Regions from separate parts of the Bradyrhizobium sp. BWA-3-5 genome, predicted to be linked through region 1. Evidence: predicted binding sites of a transcription regulator. Region 1 holds the regulator's gene; each other region holds the start of a gene.
The links. Region 1 encodes HrcA, which represses chaperone genes, less so after heat shock. Its sites were predicted from a motif close to GTTAGCACTCNCNNNNNGNGAGTGCTAAC; they were not measured.

Region 1 (7,034 bases):
ACGTGAAGTTCGCCGTCTGTTGCTGGAATCTCGCAGCCGGCACGGGACAGACCGAAGAGCTGAAGCGGCAGACGGCGGCCGATGCAGTTTTCGCGTCGCTTCAAGCCTGTACCGACCAGATTGCCGAATGGACGCACCGTGCCGCAGCCCGCGGCGAGGCTCTTCAAGTCGTCAGCGAGACGGAGCCGACGCAGGTCGTGCCGCTTAACAGAGCCGGTTTGGCCGCCCTGCAGCAGCAGGAACTCGACCAGACCTCCAGGAAGATCGCTAAGGCGTTCGAGGTCCCGATCGCGCTTGTATCGTTGAATTATACTGGTTTGCAGGAAGCACACGATGCTCACGAGAACTCGATGGACGCTCACGTCATCGCCGCAAACGATGTGCTGGTTTCCGAGGATGTCACCGAGGACCCCCGTTTCGCGGATGATCCACGCGTACTGGAAAAGGGCATCCGCTTCTATGCAGGAGCACCTCTTAGGACCTCTTCCGGTGAGGTCGTAGGATGCCTCTGTCTGGTTGACATGCAACCCCGCAATTTCCCGGACCAAGAACGTCAGCGACTGCAGGAGATGGCCAGAGATCTGATGGTTGGTATCGAGAAGGGCTTGAGCTCGTCGCTGCTTTCGACGCCGAATGATGCGGCTTAGGGTTTGTCGGATTCGCTTCTCGCGTGGCTTCGGTATGATATTTCCGGCGCCAAGGCGGTCGGAATGCGCGGTCTTGGCGTGCTGTGGGGTTATGGCACGAGGGACGAACTTGAAATGGCCGGTGCAGACCGGCTGGTGGATTTGCCCGCCGAGCTCGCCCGCACGATTCGCTCAATGGTCGATGGGAAGCAAGCCGCAGCCTAAAAGCACGCTCGGGCCGCGTATCGTTCGAAATCCTGCAACTTGCCTTATCAAGACGTTTACGCAGCGAGATCGGCCACGACGGCGTCGAGCACGGGGAATCCGTCCTTGGTCACGCGCAGGCGTCCGTCGGCTTGGACGGTGATTGCGCCTTCGTCGCGCAAAATGTCGATCCGGCTTGGATCGAGTGCGCGGCCCGACAGCGCGGCATAGCGCTTGGGATCGATGCCTTCGGCGAGGCGCAACCCCATCAGCAGGAATTCATCGGCGCGTTCTTCGCTGTTGAGCCGCTCGTCCGACACGACGCCATGGCCCTTGGCCTCCACCCGCATCAGCCAGGCCTCGGGCCGCTTCTCGGTTGCGGTCGCGTAGCGCCCGCCATCGACATCGAGCCGGCCATGCGCGCCGGGCCCGATGCCGGCATATTCGTCGCCACGCCAGTAGACCAGATTGTGCTGGCACTCGGCCCCCAAGCGGGCGTGGTTGGAAATCTCGTAGGCCGGAAGGCCGTGCGCGCCGCAGACTTCCTGCGTCACGTCATAGAGCACGCGCGCCAGCGCCTCGTCCGGTGTTTTCAATTTGCCGGCGGCGTGCAGGCCGAAGAACGGCGTGCCTTCCTCGATGGTGAGCTGATAGAGCGACAGGTGCTCGGCGGCTTCTGATATCGCGAGCTTCAATTCGTCCGACCACATTTGCGGCGTCTGGTCGGGGCGGGCGTAGATCAGGTCGAACGAGTAGCGGTCGAATGCGCTGCGGGCGATGGCGACCGCATCGAGCGCTTCGCGCGCGGTGTGCAGCCGTCCAAGGGACTTGAGGGATGCATCGTCGAGCGCCTGCACGCCGAGCGAAACGCGGTTGACGCCGGCGGCGCGATAGCCGCGAAACCGCGTCGCTTCGACGCTGGTCGGGTTGGCCTCCAGCGTCACCTCGACATTGTCGGCGACACGCCAGTGTTTTCCGATCGCATCGAGAACGGCGCCGACGGTGTGCGGCTGCATCAGCGACGGCGTGCCGCCGCCGAGAAAGATCGAGGTGACGGTTCGCCCGCCGGTGCGCGCCGCCGTGGTCTCGATCTCGCGCGCGAAGGCGCGGGCGAACCTCTCTTCGTCGATGGCGGCGTGGCGGACATGGCTGTTGAAATCGCAATATGGGCATTTCGACAGGCAGAACGGCCAATGGACGTAGACGCCGAAGGCCGCTCGCTTGCCGTAATGGCGCTCGGTGCTAGCCAAGGCAGATCTCCGCCAGCTTGACGAAGGCGCGGGCCCGGTGGGACAGGCCAAGTCCGAGCGGCGGCAGGCCGTGCTTTTCGATCGAGGTCATCTCGCCGAAGGTACGCGTGTATCCGTCGGGAAGGAACATCGGATCGTAACCGAAACCGGCGGTGCCGCGCGGCGGCCAGGCCAGCGTCCCATCGACGCGCGCCTCGACCTCTTCGAGGTGGCCATCCGGCCATGCCACACACAGGGCCGAGACGAAATGCGCCTTGCGCTTGTCGGGTGCGGTCGCGCCGCGCTCCTGCAACAGGCGCTCGATCCGGGTCATCGCTACAGTGAAATCCTTGCCCTCGCCGGCCCAGCGCGCCGAATAGATTCCGGGGGCGCCGTCGAGTGCGTCGACCACAAGGCCGGAATCGTCGGCAAAAGCCGGCAACTGTGCGGCGTTTGCCGCCGCGATCGCCTTGATCGCCGCATTGGCCTGAAACGTCTTGCCGGTTTCTTCGGGCTCGGAAAGGCCGAGCTCGCCCGCCGAGACCGCCTCGACGCCATGCGGCGCGAGCAGTTCCCGCATCTCGGCAAGCTTGCCGGGATTGTGGGTCGCGATCACGAGTCGGCCGGTGATTCGACGGTGCATGGGCGATCAGATTACGCGACGGCCAGCTTCTGCAAGTCCACCAAACGCGCGACACCCTTGCGCGCGAGTTCCATCAGCGCGAGGAACTCGTCCTGCGAGAACGGCGTCTTCTCGGCGGTGCCTTGCACCTCGATGATGCGGCCGTCGCCGGTCATGACGAAATTGGCATCCGTTTCAGCCTCGGAATCCTCGGCATAGTCGAGGTCGAGCACCGGCGTGCCCTGATAGATGCCGCAGGAGATCGCGGCGACATTATCGCGCAGCACGTTGGTCTTCAGCATGTTGCGCGATTTCATCCAGGCGATGCAGTCGGCCAGCGCCACCCAGGCGCCGGTGATCGAGGCGGTGCGGGTGCCGCCGTCGGCCTGGATCACGTCGCAATCGACGGTGATCTGGCGCTCGCCGAGCGCTTCCAAATCGACGGCCGCGCGCAAGGAGCGACCGATCAGCCGCTGAATCTCGACGGTACGGCCGCCCTGCTTGCCGGCGGCGGCCTCGCGGCGGGTGCGTTCCAGCGTCGCGCGCGGCAGCATGCCGTATTCGGCGGTCACCCAGCCGCGGCCCTGGCCCTTCAGCCAGGGCGGCAGACGTTCCTCAAGCGTGGCGGTCACCAGCACATGGGTATCGCCGAATTTCACCATGCAGGAACCTTCGGCGTATTTGACCACGCCGCGTTCCAGCGACACGGGGCGCAGCTGATCGGGCGCACGGCGGCTTGGCCGCATGGGGAATCCTTTCGAAAATCGGGCGAAAATCCGTTTGCGGTGCTTGTAGGAGGGGGAGCGGGCAGCGGCAAGGGGTTTTGGCCGCCTATCGGACAGGCAGAGCGCGCTTGTCATCAGCCCTTCGGGACGACAAATTAGAGGCTATCAGGGAGTTAACAGTGGCCCACCACGATCCGATCGGCCTGATTGCGCCACATGCCGGGCTTGCCCAGCTCAACGAGCGCTCGCGCGATATTTTTCGTCAAATCGTCGAAAGCTATCTGGCCACCGGCGAGCCCGTCGGCTCGCGCAACATTTCGCGCCTGATCGCCGTGCCGTTGTCGCCGGCGTCGGTCCGCAACGTGATGTCGGACCTCGAGGCGCTCGGCCTGATCTACGCGCCGCACACCTCGGCAGGGCGGCTGCCCACCGAACTCGGCCTGCGCTTCTTCGTCGATGCCCTGATGCAGGTCGGCGACCTCACCGGGCCCGAGCGGGAATCGATCCAGAGCCAGCTTGCCTCGGTCGGGCGCGCGCAATCGGTCGAGGCGGCGCTCGGCGAGGCGTTGACGCGCCTCTCCGGCCTGACGCGCGCCGCCGCCGTGGTGCTCACGGCGAAATCCAATTCGCGACTCAAGCATATCGAATTCGTCCGCCTGGAGCCGGAGCGCGCGCTGGTGGTACTGGTCGGCGAAGACGGCCAGGTTGAAAACCGCGTGCTGACGCTGCCGCCCGGCGTCCCCCCCGCGGCGCTGACGGAAGCGACCAATTTCCTCAATGCCCGGATTCGCGGCCGCACGCTGTCCGAGGCCCGGCTGGAACTCGAAAACGCGCTGGCGCAGAGCCGGGCCGAGCTCGACCAGCTGACGCAGAAGGTGATCGCGGCGGGCATCGCAAGCTGGTCCGGCGGCGAACACGAGGAGCGCCAGCTGATCGTGCGCGGGCACGCCAACCTGCTCGAGGACCTGCACGCGCTGGAAGATCTCGAGCGCGTCAAGTCGCTGTTCGACGATCTCGAGACCAAGCGCGGCGTGATCGACCTGCTTGGCCGCGCGGAGCGCGCCGAAGGCGTGCGTATCTTCATCGGATCGGAGAACAAGCTGTTCTCGCTCTCCGGCTCCTCCACCATCATCGCGCCCTATGGTGACGCTTCGGGGCGCATCGTCGGCGTCCTCGGCGTGATCGGGCCGACGCGGCTGAACTACGCGCGGGTGATCCCGACGGTCGATTACGCCGCGCGGATCGTCAGCCGGATGCTGGGTGGCTGATTGGCCGCGAATTGGCCCGATCCAGGCTTTTGTTTTGACGCGTTTTCTTCACGCAAACCGGTCCCCACCCCCGGATCAAATCCGAGGGCATGCTTGGCTCGAAAACGCTATGTGGCGCTTGATTTTCGGCCCCTAAAGCACGATATCCCGGCCAGCAAATCCCCATCGAACCAGATCAAGTCTTTTGAGAAGGCAGCCTTATGACCGATCCCAACCGGCCGAGTAACGACGAGGTAAAACCGGCCGAGACCGGCGAGCCCGTGGTCTCGAAACCCTACATCATGCCCGACGATCCCGAGGAAGGATCGGTCGAGGCGCTGACGAAGGAAGTCGCCGAAGCGCGGGACAAGATGCTGCGCACGCTGGCGGAGATGGAAAACCTGCGCCGGCGCACCGCTAAGGAAGTCGCCGATGCGCGCGCCTATGGCATCACCGGCTTTGCGCGCGACGTGCTCGAGATCGCCGACAATCTGCAGCGCGCGCTCGACGCGGTACCGGCCGAGGCCAAGGCCAATGCCGATCCCGGCCTGAAGGCGCTGATCGAAGGCGTCGAGCTCACCGAGCGTTCGCTGCTCAACGCGCTGGAGAAGAACGGCGTCAAGAAGTTCGATCCCTCGGGCGAGAAGTTCGACCCGAATTTCCAGCAGGCGATGTACGAGGTGCCCGATCCCTCGGTACCCGCAGGCACGGTGGTCCAGGTCGTGCAAGCCGGCTACATGATCGGCGAGCGTGTGCTGCGGCCGGCGCTGGTCGGCGTCGCGAAGGGCGGTGCCAAGGCTACGCCGACGGCGGCTCCTTCGGAGCAGAGCTGAACTCTCGTGTCCCGGACCGCGGTGCAGCGCCTCCGGCGCTGCTCCGCAGAGCCGGGACCTACATCGCCGCGACGATGGATCCCAGATCAGCAGCGCACCACGTGCATTTGCGACGCGCTGCGCAGCATCCGTGGAAAGTCCTCAAGCCGCGATATCGCCCGACTGGATGCGCTTGACGCCGGCCTTGGTCATGTCGGCCCAGGCCTTGGCGAGCGAACCCTGCAGGTCGATGCCACGGCAGGCGTCCTCGATCACATAAGTTTCGAAGCCGGCCTTGCGGGCGTCGAGCGCGCTCCAGGCGACGCAGTAGTCGGTGGCGAGCCCGGCGAGGAATACCCGCTTCACCTTGCGCGCCTTCAGGTAGGCGGCAAGCCCCGTCGTGGTCTTGCCGTCGGCCTCGGTGAAGGCCGAATAGCTGTCGACGTTCTTATTAAAACCCTTGCGGATGACGAGCCCGGCATGCGGGATCGAAAGGTCCTTTGACAGGGAGGCACTGTCGGTGCCCTGCACGCAATGATCCGGCCACAGCACCTGCTTGCCGTAGGAGAGGTCGACGGTTTCGAACGGCTTCTTGCCGGAATGCGATGTCGCGAACGAGACATGCCCCGGCGTGTGCCAGTCCTGCGTCAGCACCACATTGGCAAACCCCTTGGCGAGGCGGTTGATGACCGGAACGACCTGCTCGCCGTCCTTGACCGCAAGACTGCCGCCCGGAAGGAAGCAGTTTTGCACATCGATGACGATCAGCGCGGAAGCGTCATCTGGCTTGATCGGCGCGGCCATTAGCGCGCCGGGTAAGACGGCAGCGACCGACGTCGCGCCAAAACCTGTCAGAACCAGCCTGCGAGAAAGCATAGCGCGTCTCCCCTGTTGCAAACCCGACTGCAGGGAAGGCTACTCCATGTGTATACGAACGAAAGCCTGAAATTGCGGCGCGAGCCGCCAAAGGCTGATCAGGTCTTCGGCTGGATTCCGTCCCGCACCGCGCGGAAGCGCGGAAACGCCTTGGTCCATTCGTCGCGCGGCGAAGAGCCGATGATGCGCAGCGATGTCTGGGCGCCGAAGCGCAGCCATTGCACGATGGTGACGGGCGTATTCTCCTTGCCGCTGACGGCGTCGATCCGCGTCTCGAAGCCGGGCTGGCCGTCGATGCGGACCGGCTCGTTCATCGTGATCCGCCCGTCGCGGACGCCGGGAATCGTGGTTGCGATCTGCTGGGCGAAGCGGCCGCGATCGTCGGGCGAGGCCGCGGTCGAGCCGATCAGGCCGAGGATCATGAAGGGGGCGATCTCAAAGCCCTTCTTCTCGTCGCTGTCGGATAGAATGAGGGCCGCGCCTGGCGCCAGCGTGCGGACATTCTTGAAGCTGGAGGTCTCACTGATCTTGAACGGCATCAGCCCGAGCTGTTCGTCGACCGGCACCTCGGTGCGGATCGCGGCGGTGGCGAACATCTGCCGAACCGCATCGTCGGTATAGATCTTCGAAGCGTTCTCCGGCACCTGCACTGCGATATAGCCGGAGAAGGTGGGGCCGGGCAGGATCATCGAA
Region 2 (7,034 bases), 1.1 Mb from region 1:
TCGAGCACCTGCTCCTCGCGCTGCATCGACTGTTGCGGATCCATCGGCGGCAACAGTGTGCGCCGCCCACCATATTCCGGCATCTGCTGATAGATCTGTTCGCGCTGATAGCGGCCGCCCTGCGGCGGCGCATCGCCGAACAGGAATTCGATGAAGCCGCCGCCCATGTTGGAGCGCTCGGCGGCGGCTATGCGCACCGGCGGCGCGGGCTGCCGGGCATAGATTACGGTCGGCTCAGGTGACGATGAGGCGTCGATCGCTGTGGCCTCACCGGCAAAGCAAAGACAAGACGCGCCCGCGAGGAGCGCCAAAGAGATTTTTCCGGACATCGGCGTACTCTGTACTGTTCGACACTTACGGGATCGAGGGCAGCGGCGCGACAAAGGCCGCTGCATGCGAACAATACAAATCAAAACCTAATCGGTTTGGTAAACGTAACAGGCGTTTCGATTCACCATCCCCGGCAATGCGCGCGGATTTGCCTGCTAGCGTTTATTTTGCGTGAACGCGGCCTCGTCATGGTTAATCGTTGGTATGCGGCCGCCAACACGCGAGTTTCGCGCGTGAACCTCACGTTAAATCGCGTTGGTCTACAACACCTTCGAACTGGAAGGGGTGGGAAATCTCATGTCGGTCAATCGCAAACGTTTTCGTATTGAATCCATTTTGGGCGACGCGCCCCTTGTCATGCATGAAGAAGGCGGCGAGATCGGCCCGATGCACAAAGAGATCATGGCCGAGCTGCGCGCGATCCGCGCCCAGATGGCAAGCTTCGGCCATGCCGGCGCCCCCACCAGCGTACAGTCGGAAATCGCACGCGAGACCGCCGATGCGCACGCGCTGCTTGAAACCTATCGCGCCCAGATCGAGCAGTGCGAGAAGCTGAAGGTCGAGCTCGACCTGATCCACGACGCCATCAACCGCACCAAACGCGAAATCGCCACCCTGCACGGCAAGAGCTTCGACGGCCAGGAAATGGCCAAGGTCAACGGCGAACTCGGCGCCGTCGTCGGCGGCACCGAACAGGCCACCCAACAGATTCTGGAAGCCACCGAAGCGATCGACCAGGCGGCGACCGCGCTCTCCAAGAACATCTCGCCCGACCAGCAGAAGCTGCTCTCAGAAGAAATCCAGGAACGCGTCGTTTCGATCTTCGAGGCCTGCAACTTCCAGGACCTCACCGGTCAGCGCATCAGCAAGGTGATGACCACGATGAAGTTCATCGAGCAGCACATCTACACCATGATGGACATCTGGGGGGGCGTCGACGCGATCAAGGCCCATGCCATTCCGATCGTCGACACCCGCGAGGGCGATGCCAAGCTGCTCAACGGTCCGAAGCTCGACGGCGACGTCGGCCACGCCTCGCAGGATGACATCGACGCCATGTTCAATTGATCGGCTGGTTAACTTCAGCCCCAAAACAAAACGCCGGCAGTGATGCCGGCGTTTTTTGTTGGCCCTTCCTCACCTCCACCGTCATCGTCCGCGAAGGCGGACGATCCAGTATTCCAGAGACGTCAGTGATTCAGCGGAGAGGCCGCGGCGTACTGGATGCCCAGCCTTCGCCGGGCATGACGCCAAGGGGCGTAGCCTGACCTCACGCCCGCGGGGCGCAGCGGACATAGACCATATTGCCGTAGCGGACGGCGGCATCCTTGTCGATGAAGCGGGTGATCAGCACGCGGCCGTCGAACGAGATGATCTCGCGGTCCTGTTCCCCCCCGGCGGGACCGGGCGGGCCGATATAGTTCTTGCCGCCCGGCGAGCCCTTGAGGCGCAGCTCCTGCGGGGTGGCCTGGTCGGCCAGATGCATGACGACACCGCCGGAGGTGCCGGCGCCGATCACATAGGGCTGCTTGCACTGGCCGCGCGCCGCGGCCTCGGTGCGGGCGCGGTCGTTCGGGTTCTGGAACGAGGCGAGGCCCCAGCGGCCGACGATCTCGTCGGCGCGGATGGTCGCGGGCATTTCGGGCGCAACGCCGGGCTCGGCCTCGGGCGCCGGATTGGACGACAGCGACGGCAGGCTCATGCTGCCGCACGCCGCAAGCAACACCGCCAGCGCCGACGCGGCCGCCAGATTGGCAACCGTACGCGCATTACGTGAGCTGATCATTGCAATCCCCCGACAATTCCTTGGCCGCTCCCGTCAAGCAGCCAATCGTAAAAAGCCTGCCGGAGCAATGACGTCGGTTGAATTACGCCGCTGCACCGATTTTGTTTCTTTGGGAGCATCCTATACCGGCCTCAAGAAGGCCTTAACCCCCTTGTTTGCTTGACAGGAACAGCGCCAAGCCATATTTCCCGGCCCCACGTTTAGCACTCAAGCGCGAAGATTGCTAAGGGGCGTGCTGTCCCCGCCCGGGGCGGCTTCGAATACCCGGCATATCCGCCATTTTCAATGGCGCAGATCTGAAACCGAGCCTCCCAGAGGAACTTCAAGAGGAGACGTCATGGCCAAATCCAAATTCCGCCCACTGCACGATCGTGTCGTGGTCAAGCGCATCGATGCCGAAGAGAAGACCAAGGGCGGCATCATCATTCCCGATACCGCCAAGGAAAAGCCGTCGCAGGGCGAAGTTACCGCCGTCGGCCCGGGCGGCCGTGACGAAACCGGCAAGCTGATTCCGATCGATCTCAAGGTCGGCGACCGCGTGCTATTCGGCAAATGGTCGGGCACCGAGGTCAAGCTCGACGGCGAGGAACTCCTGATCATGAAGGAGTCCGACATCATGGGCGTGCTGACGTAAGCCGATCAATCCAAGCGGTCGCTGCCCAGTGACTTCTTCCCTTCTCCCCTTGTGGGAGAAGGTGGCGCGCTTTGGAGCGCACTTGCGCTCCTGAGCGCGCCGGATGAGGGGTCTGCATCCGCGGAGACAGACCCCTCACCCGTCCGCGATGCTTCGCATCGCGTCCACCCTCTCCCACAAGGGGAGAGGGGAAGAGTCCCGGCGGTGACCGCGACCAAGTATCCAATTCATTTCAGGAGTCCCACAACATGGCTGCCAAAGACGTTAAATTTTCCGGCGACGCCCGCGACCGCATGCTGCGCGGCGTCGACGTCCTCGCCAACGCGGTGAAGGTGACGCTCGGTCCGAAGGGCCGCAACGTCGTGATCGAGAAGAGTTTTGGCGCACCCCGCATCACCAAGGACGGCGTCACCGTCGCCAAGGAGATCGAGCTCGAGGACAAGTTCGAGAACATGGGCGCGCAGATGCTGCGCGAAGTCGCCTCCAAGACCAACGATACCGCCGGCGACGGCACCACCACCGCGACCGTGCTGGCGCAGGCGATCGTGCGCGAAGGCGGCAAGGCGGTCGCGGCCGGCATGAACCCGATGGACCTCAAGCGCGGCATCGACATCGCCGTACACGCCGTGGTCAAGGATCTCGAGAAGCGCGCCAAGCCGGTCGCGGCCTCGTCCGAAGTTGCCCAGGTCGGCACCATCTCGGCCAACGGCGACACCGCCATCGGCAAGATGATCGCGCAGGCGATGCAGAAGGTCGGCAATGAAGGCGTGATCACTGTCGAGGAGAACAAGTCGCTCGAGACCGAGGTCGACATCGTCGAGGGCATGAAGTTCGACCGCGGCTATCTGTCGCCCTACTTCATCACCAACGCCGAGAAGATGACCGCCGAGCTGGAAGACGTCTTCGTGCTGCTGCACGAGAAGAAGCTGTCCGGCCTGCAGGCGATGCTGCCGGTGCTGGAAGCCGTGGTGCAGTCCGGCCGTCCGCTCTTGATCATCGCCGAGGACGTCGAGGGCGAGGCGCTGGCGACGCTGGTCGTCAACCGCCTGCGCGGCGGTTTGAAGGTCGCCGCCGTCAAGGCGCCGGGCTTCGGCGACCGCCGCAAGGCCATGCTGGAAGACATCGCGATCCTGACCGGCGGTCAGCTGATCTCCGAGGAACTCGGCATGAAGCTCGAAAGCGTCACCATCAACATGCTGGGACGCGCCGGCAAGGTCGTGATCGACAAGGAGAACACGACCATCGTCAAGGGCGCCGGCAAGAAGAAGGACATCGAGGCCCGCGTCACCCAGATCAAGGCGCAGATCGAGGAGACCACCTCGGACTACGACCGCGAGAAGCTGCAGGAGCGGCTGGCCAAGCTCGCTGGCGGCGTTGCCGTGATCAAGGTCGGCGGCGCGACCGAAATCGAGGTCAAGGAGAAGAAGGACCGCGTCGAGGATGCCCTCAACGCGACCCGCGCGGCCGTGCAGGAAGGCATCGTGCCGGGCGGCGGCGTGGCGCTGCTGCGCGCCAAGAAGGCGGTCGGCCGCATCAACAACGACAATTCCGACGTCCAGGCCGGTATCAACATCGTGCTGAAGGCGCTGGAAGCCCCGGTGCGCCAGATCTCGGAAAACGCCGGCGTCGAAGGCTCGCTCGTGGTCGGCAAGATCCTCGAGAACAAGTCGGAGACGTTCGGCTTCGACGCCCAGACCGAGGAATATGTCGACATGGTCGACAAGGGCATCATCGACCCCGCCAAGGTGGTGCGCACCGCCCTGCAGGACGCCTCCTCCGTCGCCGGCCTTTTGGTGACAACCGAAGCCATGGTCGCCGAACTGCCGAAGGAGCCGGCGCCGGCGATGCCCGGCGGTGGCGGCGGCATGGGCGGAATGGGCGGCATGGGCTTCTGAGGCCCCCGCTCGTCCCCCCAGCCAGCAGATCGAAGGCCGCCTCCGGGCGGCCTTCTTTTTGGCTGAAGACATCGGGGTTTGCTGGTAGGACGTCTCCGATTTCATCGTTTCGGGAATTCTTGCATGCGCGCGCTCTGTCTTCTGCTGCTTGGTCTGGCGACGGCCTCTCCCGCCTTCGCCCAGATGAAACTTCCCTCGAAGACCGCGCCCGGCGCCGTGGAGACTCGCTATTTCACCGCGATCGATGGCCTGATGGACGGCAATGCCGACGTCGTGCTGAAGGAAACCCGCCAGGGCAAAACCGTCACCGCGGCGACTCTCGACGTCTGCTATCCCGTCGCCAAGGGTTCCGACCGCAAGGACCGCTTCGTCGCGAATCTCGCCGTGAGCGGCCAGAATCTGACCGGCACCACGCAGAGCCTTGGTGACAAGCAGCCGGTGACCATCAAGCTGACCCGCAGGCCGACCGGGGACACTTTCGAGTTCCGCGGCCAGATCACGGTCGGCCAGGCGGTCACCGAAGTCGCCTCGACGGACAATTCCGATCTCAGCGAGAAGGAATTTTTGGACAACCAGACCAGCGACGACGGCATCACGCCGGCGCCGAAGGATTTTACCGAGGTTTCACCGGAGGCGATCGGCGTGCGGATCAAGCTCGACGCAGCGCTGGATTTCCTCAAGAGCCTGAAGGGCGAGGCCGTCGAGGTCGGGCTCTCCAGCCTGTCGATCTCCTGCGATGCGCTGCGCGCCGGTGAGCAGACCATCAACCTGACGGCCGATCCGGAGCGGGCCGCTGCGCTGATCGCGAAGATCAAATCGATGCCCGGCGTGGTCGCGGCAGGATGGACCAGCGGCGCCATCGAGATGGACCGCACCATCCGCTTTGCCGCGAATGAATGGCGCGACGGCGACAAGATCAACAAGGACAAGATCGCATCCGCCATCTCCGGCGTCCTCGCCAAAACGCTTTCGGCCAAGCCGGCGGAGGCAAGCTGGAACGCCAACACCGGGAAAGCGAAACTGACGTTCAAGCGGCCGAGTCCGATCTATCCGCCGCTCGGCCTCACCGAAACGCTCGAGATCACCGCGCTGGTCTCGCCGGACAAGCCCGGCACCACCGACAGGCTGATGCTGTGGATCTCGAGCCCGGTGATCACGACTGCCGATGAGGGCACCGGCGCCAAATTGCATGTCTCGGAAGATTCCACCGGCGATGAGGAAGGCGGCGAGCCAAAGGACGACAATGGCGCGATCGACGCGCTGGCGAGGGAATTCAAGGGCCAGCGCTGGGACGCCGACAGGAGCGTGTGGAAGTAGCGCGCCAGAATTACCGCACGTCACGCAATTACCGTGCGCTCGCTGCAAAAATTAAGATTCGATTCAGCTTAGAGGAACATCATTGGCTAACCAAAATTTGGATTAAGCCGATGTACGAGCGTGAGCCGAGTACCGTTGAAAGCATCTTATCCGGGAATGTGGCTGGCGGGTTGGGGCCGGCGGCATTGCGGAATTTCCTGAACTCCGGTCGAGAGGATGTTCTGGTCGTGCGCGCGTCCTCGCGTGCCCGCGCGCGGAACATGCTGCTGGTCGCTGTCGCGCTCGCGGCCAGCTTTGGACTGGGATGGACCGGCGGCCTGAGCTGGCCCCAATTTGCCGGTGAATTCGGCCTCGAAACGGCCGCGCAGAATGAAGCGTCCTCGCCTCGGATGGCCGAAGCACGCCCCGGCAAGATCGAAAGCGGGCGAAAGTCTGCATCGGCAGCGGACTCGCCCGCCATTGTGGGCAGCATTTCCAAGCCACCTTTGCCGCGTCCCTCTGCGAGCGCGGTTTCCCAGGCCAATGTGAGCGCTACCGCGGCGCTCGCGTTGCGCCAGCCGGTGTTGGCCGCACCGCCGGAAACCCGGCCGACCACCATTCCCGGCTGGACTGTCGTCGATGTGCGCGACGGCACCGCCGTTCTCGAAGGTCCCGATGGCATCAAGATGGCCGCCCGCGGCGATGCCGTTCCCGGGCTCGGGCGGATCGAGTCCATCGTGCGCTGGGGCAACCGCTGGATCGTTGCCACCGCCAACGGATTGATCGCGACGCAGTAGCCGAGCGGTCGCGCTAATTCGTGTTGATGCGAAACCGCAGCGTTTTCGCGCCGATGAACGACACGAGATCGCCCTGCCGCTTCCAGGTGGCCGCGGCGCTCAAGGCCGCGATCAACTCGTCGTCCTGCTGCGCACGGTCCGGCGGACAAGGCCGGTTTTCCATCGCCCCCATGACGAAGATCACAGTGTTGCCGGCCACTGAAAACTGGCCCTTGCCGCCCTTGCACCAGAGCTCGAGCACGACCTCGCCGGCATCGCCGATGTCCAGATTGGGAATCCGCTTCGAGCCCGGCTGA
Region 3 (7,034 bases), 2.9 Mb from region 1:
GCACCAGCCCGACCATGCCGAGATTGAAGGCGCTGCCGGTGAGATCATAGATCTGCCAGCCGATCGCGACCGCGGCGATCTGGCTGGAGAAGCGCGAAAGGCTGCGCGACAACAGGAAAAACAGGAACGGCCCGTGCCTGAGCAGTTCGCGGGCACCCACCGGTAGCGTTGAGGACATGGCTGTGACGGGTGGCCGAGCGGCGAGTTGTTGTCAACGGCCGGAGGCAAATGGCTATCGTGTCCCGGACGCAGCGCGGCACGAAGTGCTGCGCTGCTGAGCCGGGACCCATTCCCGTGCGTTGACAATGGGTCCCGGCTCAGCGGCGCAGCGCCAAAGAGGCGCTGCACCGCGTCCGGGATACGGACCGGGTTTTCACAGCGCGGCGGCGCTGGCATAATCCCGTCAGGGGCTTCGGGGGATCTATGCTGCAACTGCAATCGGCGTTTGGCGTGCTGGCGCTATTGGCCATCGCGTGGGCGCTCAGCGAAAACCGCCGCGCGGTCTCGTTGCGGCAGGCGGCGATCGGCCTCGCCGCCACCGTCATCACCGCACTGGTGCTGCTCAAATTGCCGCCGGTGGCCAAGGCATTCGGCGCCATCAACGATGCCGTGGGCACCATCTCGGCGGCGACACGCGCCGGCACCTCCTTCGTGTTCGGCTATGTCGGCGGCGGCGCGCCCCCCTTCGATCTCAAGGCGCCGGGCGCAGATTTTGTGCTGGCGTTCCAGGCATTGCCGATCGTACTGGTCATGAGCGTCCTGACCACGCTGCTGTTTTATTGGCGCGTGCTGCCGCCGATCGTGCGCGGCATGGCCTGGCTGTTGGAGCGCACGCTCGGCGTCGGCGGCGCGGTCGGGCTCTCGACGTCGGCCAATATCTTTCTCGGCATGGTCGAGGCGCCGCTGTTCATCCGCCCCTATCTGGCGCAGCTCACGCGCAGCGAATTGTTTCTGGTGATGACTGGCGGCATGGCCGGCATCGCCGGCACCGTGCTGGTGCTCTATGCCACTTTCCTGGCGCCGCTGATTCCGGATGCTGCTGCGCACTTCGTCATTGCGTCCGTGCTGGGCGCACCGGCGGCGATCCTGGTCAGCCTGATCATGGTGCCGGAGACATCAGACAAGCGCACCGGCGGATCATTGGAAGACCCCGACATGCAGACGTCCTCGACCATGGACGCCATCGTCAAGGGCACCACCGCAGGCCTCGAGCTGCTCCTCAACATCGTCGCGATGCTGTTGGTGCTGGTGGCGCTAGTCTATCTCGCCAATGCCATTCTCGGGCTGCTACCCGAGATCGGCGGCGCCAGGATTTCGCTGCAGCGGCTGCTCGGCTATCTGATGGCGCCAGTCTGCTGGCTGATGGGCTTGCCCTGGCCGCAAGCGATCACCGCGGGCAGCCTGATGGGCACCAAAACCGTGCTCAACGAGCTGATCGCCTATCTCGAGTTGTCAAAACTCGGCACTGAGGCGCTCGATCCACGCTCGCGGCTGATCATGCTCTATGCGATGTGCGGCTTTGCCAACTTCGCCAGCCTCGGCATCATGATCGGCGGCCTCGGCACCATGGCGCCGGAGCGGCGCGAGGAAATCAATGCGCTTGGATTGAAGTCGATCGTGTCGGGGACGATCACGACGTGCCTGATGGGTGCGGTGGTGGGGGTATTGACTTAGGACCGTCATTGCGAGCGAAGCGAAGCAATCCGTATCGCGGCGTAACGGATGGATGGATGCTTCGTCGCTTCGCTCCTCGCAATGACGGCGGAGATGCCTTTAGGCGTTCCCCGAGCGACTGTGCCTCAAGCCGCCAATTCCACCGTCTTGAAATCCGCTGGCAGGATCACTTCCAGCAGTTCCACATCGTCGGAATAATCCATGATCAGGTGCTTGATGCGCGGCGGCTGGGTCCAGGCGCTGCCCTCTTTCATCAGCGTCTCGCCCTGCCCTTCCATGTAGGTCTTCACCCAGCCCTTGAGCACGTAGACCATCTGGAATTCGACGTCGTGGTAATGCAGCTTGGAGACTTCCGCCGGATTGCAGGGCCCCTGCAGGCGGATCACATGGGCCTGCGCCAGGCCGTGGGTCGCGTCCTTGATGCCGAGGTCGCGGTATTTTGCGTAAGTGCGCAGGCCGTCCGCCTTAAAATCCTCTTCGCGGTGATGGCTGATGGCGATGGTCTGCTTCGGCCGCGCCTTCTTGGCCGGCCTCGCCTTCGACACCCGTCCCTTGGATTTGATGGTCTTGCGGGTCGAGGATTTGGCCGCCGTCTTGTGACCCGACCATTTTTTCTTCACGGCGGGCTGTGCCGCGGGCCGTGATGTCACTTTCTTCCTGGCCATTTGTGCCTCCCTTTTCCTTATTGTTGTCGAGAGAGGCTAACACGAATTCGGTTGCATGGGTGGGCAAAGGCGCATTTGCGCCGTGCCCACCATCAAGAGCGCGATTACATTGGCAATGGTGGGCATGCGGAGCCTGTCATCGAGCGCGCATTCGCGCGACCCGGTGGCTCTGCCCACCCTACACTTCCGCGCAAGCCTCAATGCAGCTGAAACACCCCGTCGACCGCGCGCAGTTCGGTCGGCTTGATCAGCTTCGAATGGGCGACGGTCACGGAAAACAGCGGGCCATCAAGCTTTTCCTGCCAGAAAGCGAGGAAGTCCTTCAGCGCCGGGAATTTCGGAAAGAGATCGTAGTTCTGCCAGACATAGGTCTGCAGCAATGAAGGGTGATCCGGCATCCGATAAAGAATCTGCGCCGTCGTCAGCCCATACCCCAGCACCTGTTTCCGGAAGTCATCGGAAACAACACCAACCCGCGAGACCATGCGAATACCTCCATTTCTGGAGCGCATGTCGTGGTGGCCCTGCACCGAGCCACCCCTCGAAGATGCGCTCACATGAGAGAATTGTGACGCACGCTACCAACCCATCACAAGCCTAAATGTTTAATGATGTGTTGAAAATTCCAGCGTTAGCAGCAGCTTAGCGCACGTGCTAATACGGGAATCGGACGGTGACCGGCCGGTCGTTAAGCATGCCCCAGGAATTTTGGCAGAGCCGATATTTGAGTGCTAATTTTTCTGCTAAAAGCCCTTGTCCCCCAAACAAGTCTGGCCTAAATCTGCCGCAGCCGTGCTGGCACTCGCTGGTGCGGACTGCTAACAATCTAGAATTCGACAACATTTACAGACGTTTAGGAGGACTGCATGACCTTCCGTCCGCTTCACGACCGCGTCGTGGTCAAGCGCATCGACGCAGAAGAGAAGACCGCTGGCGGCATCATCATTCCGGACACTGCCAAGGAAAAGCCCTCCCAGGGCGAAGTCGTCGCCGTCGGCCCCGGCGGCCGCGACGAATCCGGCAAGCTGATCCCGATCGACCTCAAGGTCGGCGACCGCGTGCTGTTCGGCAAATGGTCGGGCACCGAGGTCAAGATCGACGGCCAGGAGCTCCTGATCATGAAGGAGTCCGACATCATGGGCGTGCTCGACGTTTCGGCCGCCAAGAAGAAGGCCGCCTAAGCCTTTTCGCCTGCAACGCTCACCCTGAGGAGCGCCGCAAGGCGCCCCCCTCCAAGGGTGAGAAACAAAGATCAACTCAGGGAAACCAAATATGTCAGCCAAAGAAGTCAAATTCGGCGTCGATGCCCGCGACCGCATGCTGCGCGGCGTCGACATCCTCGCCAATGCCGTGAAGGTCACGCTCGGTCCGAAGGGCCGCAACGTCGTCCTCGACAAGTCGTTCGGCGCTCCCCGCATCACCAAGGACGGCGTCACCGTCGCCAAGGAGATCGAGCTCGACGACAAGTTCGAGAACATGGGCGCCCAGATGGTGCGCGAAGTCGCCTCGAAATCCGCTGACGCGGCTGGCGACGGCACCACCACCGCGACCGTGCTCGCGGCTGCGATCGTCCGTGAAGGCGCCAAGTCGGTTGCCGCCGGCATGAACCCGATGGATCTGAAGCGCGGTATCGACCTGGCGGTGGAAGCCGTGGTCGCCGACCTCGAGAAGAACTCCAAGAAGGTCACCTCGAACGAGGAAATCGCCCAGGTCGGCACCATCTCGGCCAACGGCGACGCCGAAATCGGCAAGTTCCTCGCCGACGCCATGAAGAAGGTCGGCAACGAGGGCGTCATCACGGTTGAAGAAGCCAAGTCGCTCGAGACCGAACTCGACGTCGTCGAGGGCATGCAGTTCGACCGCGGCTACATCTCACCCTACTTCGTCACCAACGCCGACAAGATGCGCGTTGAGATGGAAGACGCCTACATCCTGATCAACGAGAAGAAGCTCTCCTCGCTGAACGAGCTGCTGCCGCTGCTCGAAGCCGTGGTGCAGACCGGCAAGCCGCTGGTCATCGTCGCCGAAGACGTCGAAGGCGAAGCGCTCGCCACCCTCGTCGTCAACCGTCTGCGTGGCGGCCTGAAGGTCGCGGCCGTCAAGGCTCCGGGCTTCGGCGATCGCCGCAAGGCCATGCTGCAGGACATCGCGATCCTGACCGGCGGCCAGGCGATCTCGGAAGATCTCGGCATCAAGCTCGAGAACGTCACGCTGCAGATGCTCGGCCGCGCCAAGAAGGTGATGATCGACAAGGAAAACACCACGATCGTCAACGGCGCTGGCAAGAAGGCCGACATCGAGGCCCGCGTTGCCCAGATCAAGGCGCAGATCGAGGAAACCACCTCGGACTACGACCGTGAGAAGCTGCAGGAGCGTCTGGCCAAGCTCGCGGGCGGCGTCGCGGTGATCCGCGTCGGCGGCGCGACCGAAGTCGAGGTGAAGGAGCGCAAGGATCGCGTGGATGACGCGATGCATGCGACCCGCGCGGCTGTTGAAGAAGGCATCGTGCCGGGCGGCGGCGTCGCCCTGCTCCGCGCCTCCGAGCAGCTCAAGCGCATCAAGACCGCCAACGACGACCAGAAGACCGGCGTCGAGATCGTGCGCAAGGCGCTGTCCGCGCCGGCCCGCCAGATCGCGGTCAACGCCGGTGAAGACGGCTCCGTCATCGTCGGCAAGATCCTCGAGAAGGACCAGTACAACTACGGCTTCGACTCGCAGACCGGTGAGTACGGCAACCTGGTCTCCAAGGGCATCATCGACCCGACCAAGGTGGTCCGCACCGCGATCCAGAACGCGTCCTCGGTCGCGGCTCTCCTGATCACCACCGAAGCCATGATCGCCGAACTGCCGAAGAAGAACGCTCCGGCCGGCGGGGGCATGCCCCCCGGTGGCGGCATGGGCGGCATGGACTTCTAAGGCGACGAAGTCGTCCCGGACGCGGTGCGGCGCGAAAGCGGTGCACCGTCGAACCGGGATGTCGCCCCACAAAATGCAAAACCCCGGCAGCGATGCCGGGGTTTTTGTTTGGAAACAACGATGTAAATGTTTGTCACAACACGGCGAATGCCGACGCTGGCGTTGCAACGCTACGCTGAAGAAAAGATTTGCTTCCGCTCGAGATATCCCTCTTATGCACAGCGCGGCGTAAATATACGATCGTTTGTGTTGACAATCTCAAAAAAACTTTTGGCGAGAGTCGGAATTCGAACCGACGTTTCGTTGCTCTTGGCCCAAAGTCGTATCGGGTAAGGGGCTAAATCAAAGCTCATCCAAAAATCTGATCGAACACGGAGCGTGAGCTCCGTGACGCAAGCGAGCGTCGCGGAGAATGCTTTCGCCCGGAAGGAGTAATGTTGCGTGAGTGAAAGCGAAATGAAAGCAACCGCCAACGGAACCAAAGCAAACGGGAACAATCTCTTCGGAATGCCGCTGCCGGACTTCTCCAAGATGGCGCTGCCCGGCATCGCCGGCAGCGAGCAGGTCCTCGCCCGCACACGGGAAGGCTTCGAGAAGATCAAGGCCGCCTCAGAGGAGATGACGGAAACGCTGTGCCAGACCTATTCGGGCAACGCCAGGAGCGCGACCGACTACGGGCTGAAAGTGTTTGAACTTTCAAGCGCCAATGCCGCCTCTACGCTGGATTTCATGATCGATCTCTGCGGCAGCAAGTCGGCGACCGATGTTGTCGCCTTGTCTGCGGAGCAAACGCGCAAGGCCTTCGTCGCTGCTTCCGATCAGAACAGAGAATTGTGGGCACTTGCACAGAAGCTTGCGACCGAAACGGGTGAACCGATCAGGAAGCACTTCAACAAGGTTTTCCACCAGACAGGCTAGAGAGCCCGCTCAATTCACGTCCAAGGACATTCGAGGATCCGGCCGGTTGGAACAGCCCGGCGAGCATGAGCCCCACCACCCCTGCTCGACCGAACGAGGTGCGCGATGCCCCCCAAAGTAAAGCCGCACCGACAAGGCAATCCAACCGGCCGGTGCTTTTCGACAATCTAAAGCGATCGCAGGGAGAGCGACATGGGTATGGTGATGGTCAAATGTCCCCAAACCGGACATGCGATTCCCACCGGTATCAGGACTGATCGTGAAAGCTTCGGCCGCCGCCCGGTATTCTTCTCGCGCACCCGTTGCGTGATCTGTCATACCGATCACCCGTGGTTTGCGCGCGAAGCCTGGGTCGAGGAGCCCGCCAACCGGGTTCAGCATCGTCGCGCGAGCGCCACCGCGTAGTTATTCAGGCTGATCGGATGATCATCGCGATGGAGGTCGTGCGAAACGCCTTCATATCGCATCGCGCGGTTTGACTTCAGGCAGAACGGTGGCGCGAGATTGAGCCGAATTCGACGAGAATATCTCCTCTACCTCGAGACGCATGGCGTTGTGACATTCGCAAGCCGCCGCCGCCAGCCGCCCCCGATTGATCTCGATCATGCCTCGCCGATCGGACCTGATCGCGCCCAGCGCGCGCAGATTCCGCATCACGAGCGTCACGGTCGTGCGCCGCACACCGAGCATTTGCGACAGCGCGTGCTGGGTGAGCGGGAGCGCATCATGGTCGACGCGATCGCGCAGCTGAAGCAGCCAGCGCGCCATGCGGGCTTCGACCGGGTGTAGCGCATTGCAGGCCAGACCGAGCTGGAACTGTATCAACAGCGCTTTGATGTGAGTTTGAACCATGCGCCTGAT

Region 2: a site for HrcA is predicted at 2,316-2,344, ahead of groES (co-chaperone GroES). Genes of this name have one in related genera too.
Region 3: a site for HrcA is predicted at 3,134-3,162, ahead of groES (co-chaperone GroES). Genes of this name have one in related genera too.

What each region holds. Positions count from the first base shown of each region.
Region 1 covers NZ_CP136626.1:168,161-175,194, reverse strand. Annotated here, with positions in the region: gene RX331_RS00810 (AI-2E family transporter) at 1-647, shown strand, start outside; gene RX331_RS00805 (hypothetical protein) at 711-851, shown strand; gene hemW (radical SAM family heme chaperone HemW) at 908-2,080, opposite strand; gene rdgB (RdgB/HAM1 family non-canonical purine NTP pyrophosphatase) at 2,073-2,702, opposite strand; gene rph (ribonuclease PH) at 2,714-3,427, opposite strand; gene hrcA (heat-inducible transcriptional repressor HrcA) at 3,586-4,674, shown strand; gene grpE (nucleotide exchange factor GrpE) at 4,875-5,486, shown strand; gene pncA (bifunctional nicotinamidase/pyrazinamidase) at 5,628-6,341, opposite strand; gene RX331_RS00770 (hypothetical protein) at 6,440-7,034, opposite strand, start outside.
Region 2 covers NZ_CP136626.1:1,265,866-1,272,899, reverse strand. Annotated here, with positions in the region: gene RX331_RS06070 (L,D-transpeptidase) at 1-329, opposite strand, end outside; gene RX331_RS06065 (protein phosphatase CheZ) at 628-1,398, shown strand; gene RX331_RS06060 (hypothetical protein) at 1,601-2,116, opposite strand; gene groES (co-chaperone GroES) at 2,454-2,750, shown strand; gene groL (chaperonin GroEL) at 2,999-4,645, shown strand; gene RX331_RS06045 (hypothetical protein) at 4,769-5,962, shown strand; gene RX331_RS06040 (hypothetical protein) at 6,073-6,738, shown strand; gene RX331_RS06035 (META domain-containing protein) at 6,752-7,034, opposite strand, start outside.
Region 3 covers NZ_CP136626.1:3,037,484-3,044,517, reverse strand. Annotated here, with positions in the region: gene RX331_RS14520 (MFS transporter) at 1-178, opposite strand, end outside; gene RX331_RS14515 (NupC/NupG family nucleoside CNT transporter) at 424-1,674, shown strand; gene RX331_RS14510 (cupin domain-containing protein) at 1,800-2,339, opposite strand; gene RX331_RS14505 (usg protein) at 2,537-2,824, opposite strand; gene groES (co-chaperone GroES) at 3,206-3,520, shown strand; gene groL (chaperonin GroEL) at 3,612-5,255, shown strand; gene RX331_RS14490 (phasin family protein) at 5,697-6,173, shown strand; gene RX331_RS14485 (hypothetical protein) at 6,366-6,578, shown strand; gene RX331_RS14480 (Crp/Fnr family transcriptional regulator) at 6,630-7,034, opposite strand, start outside.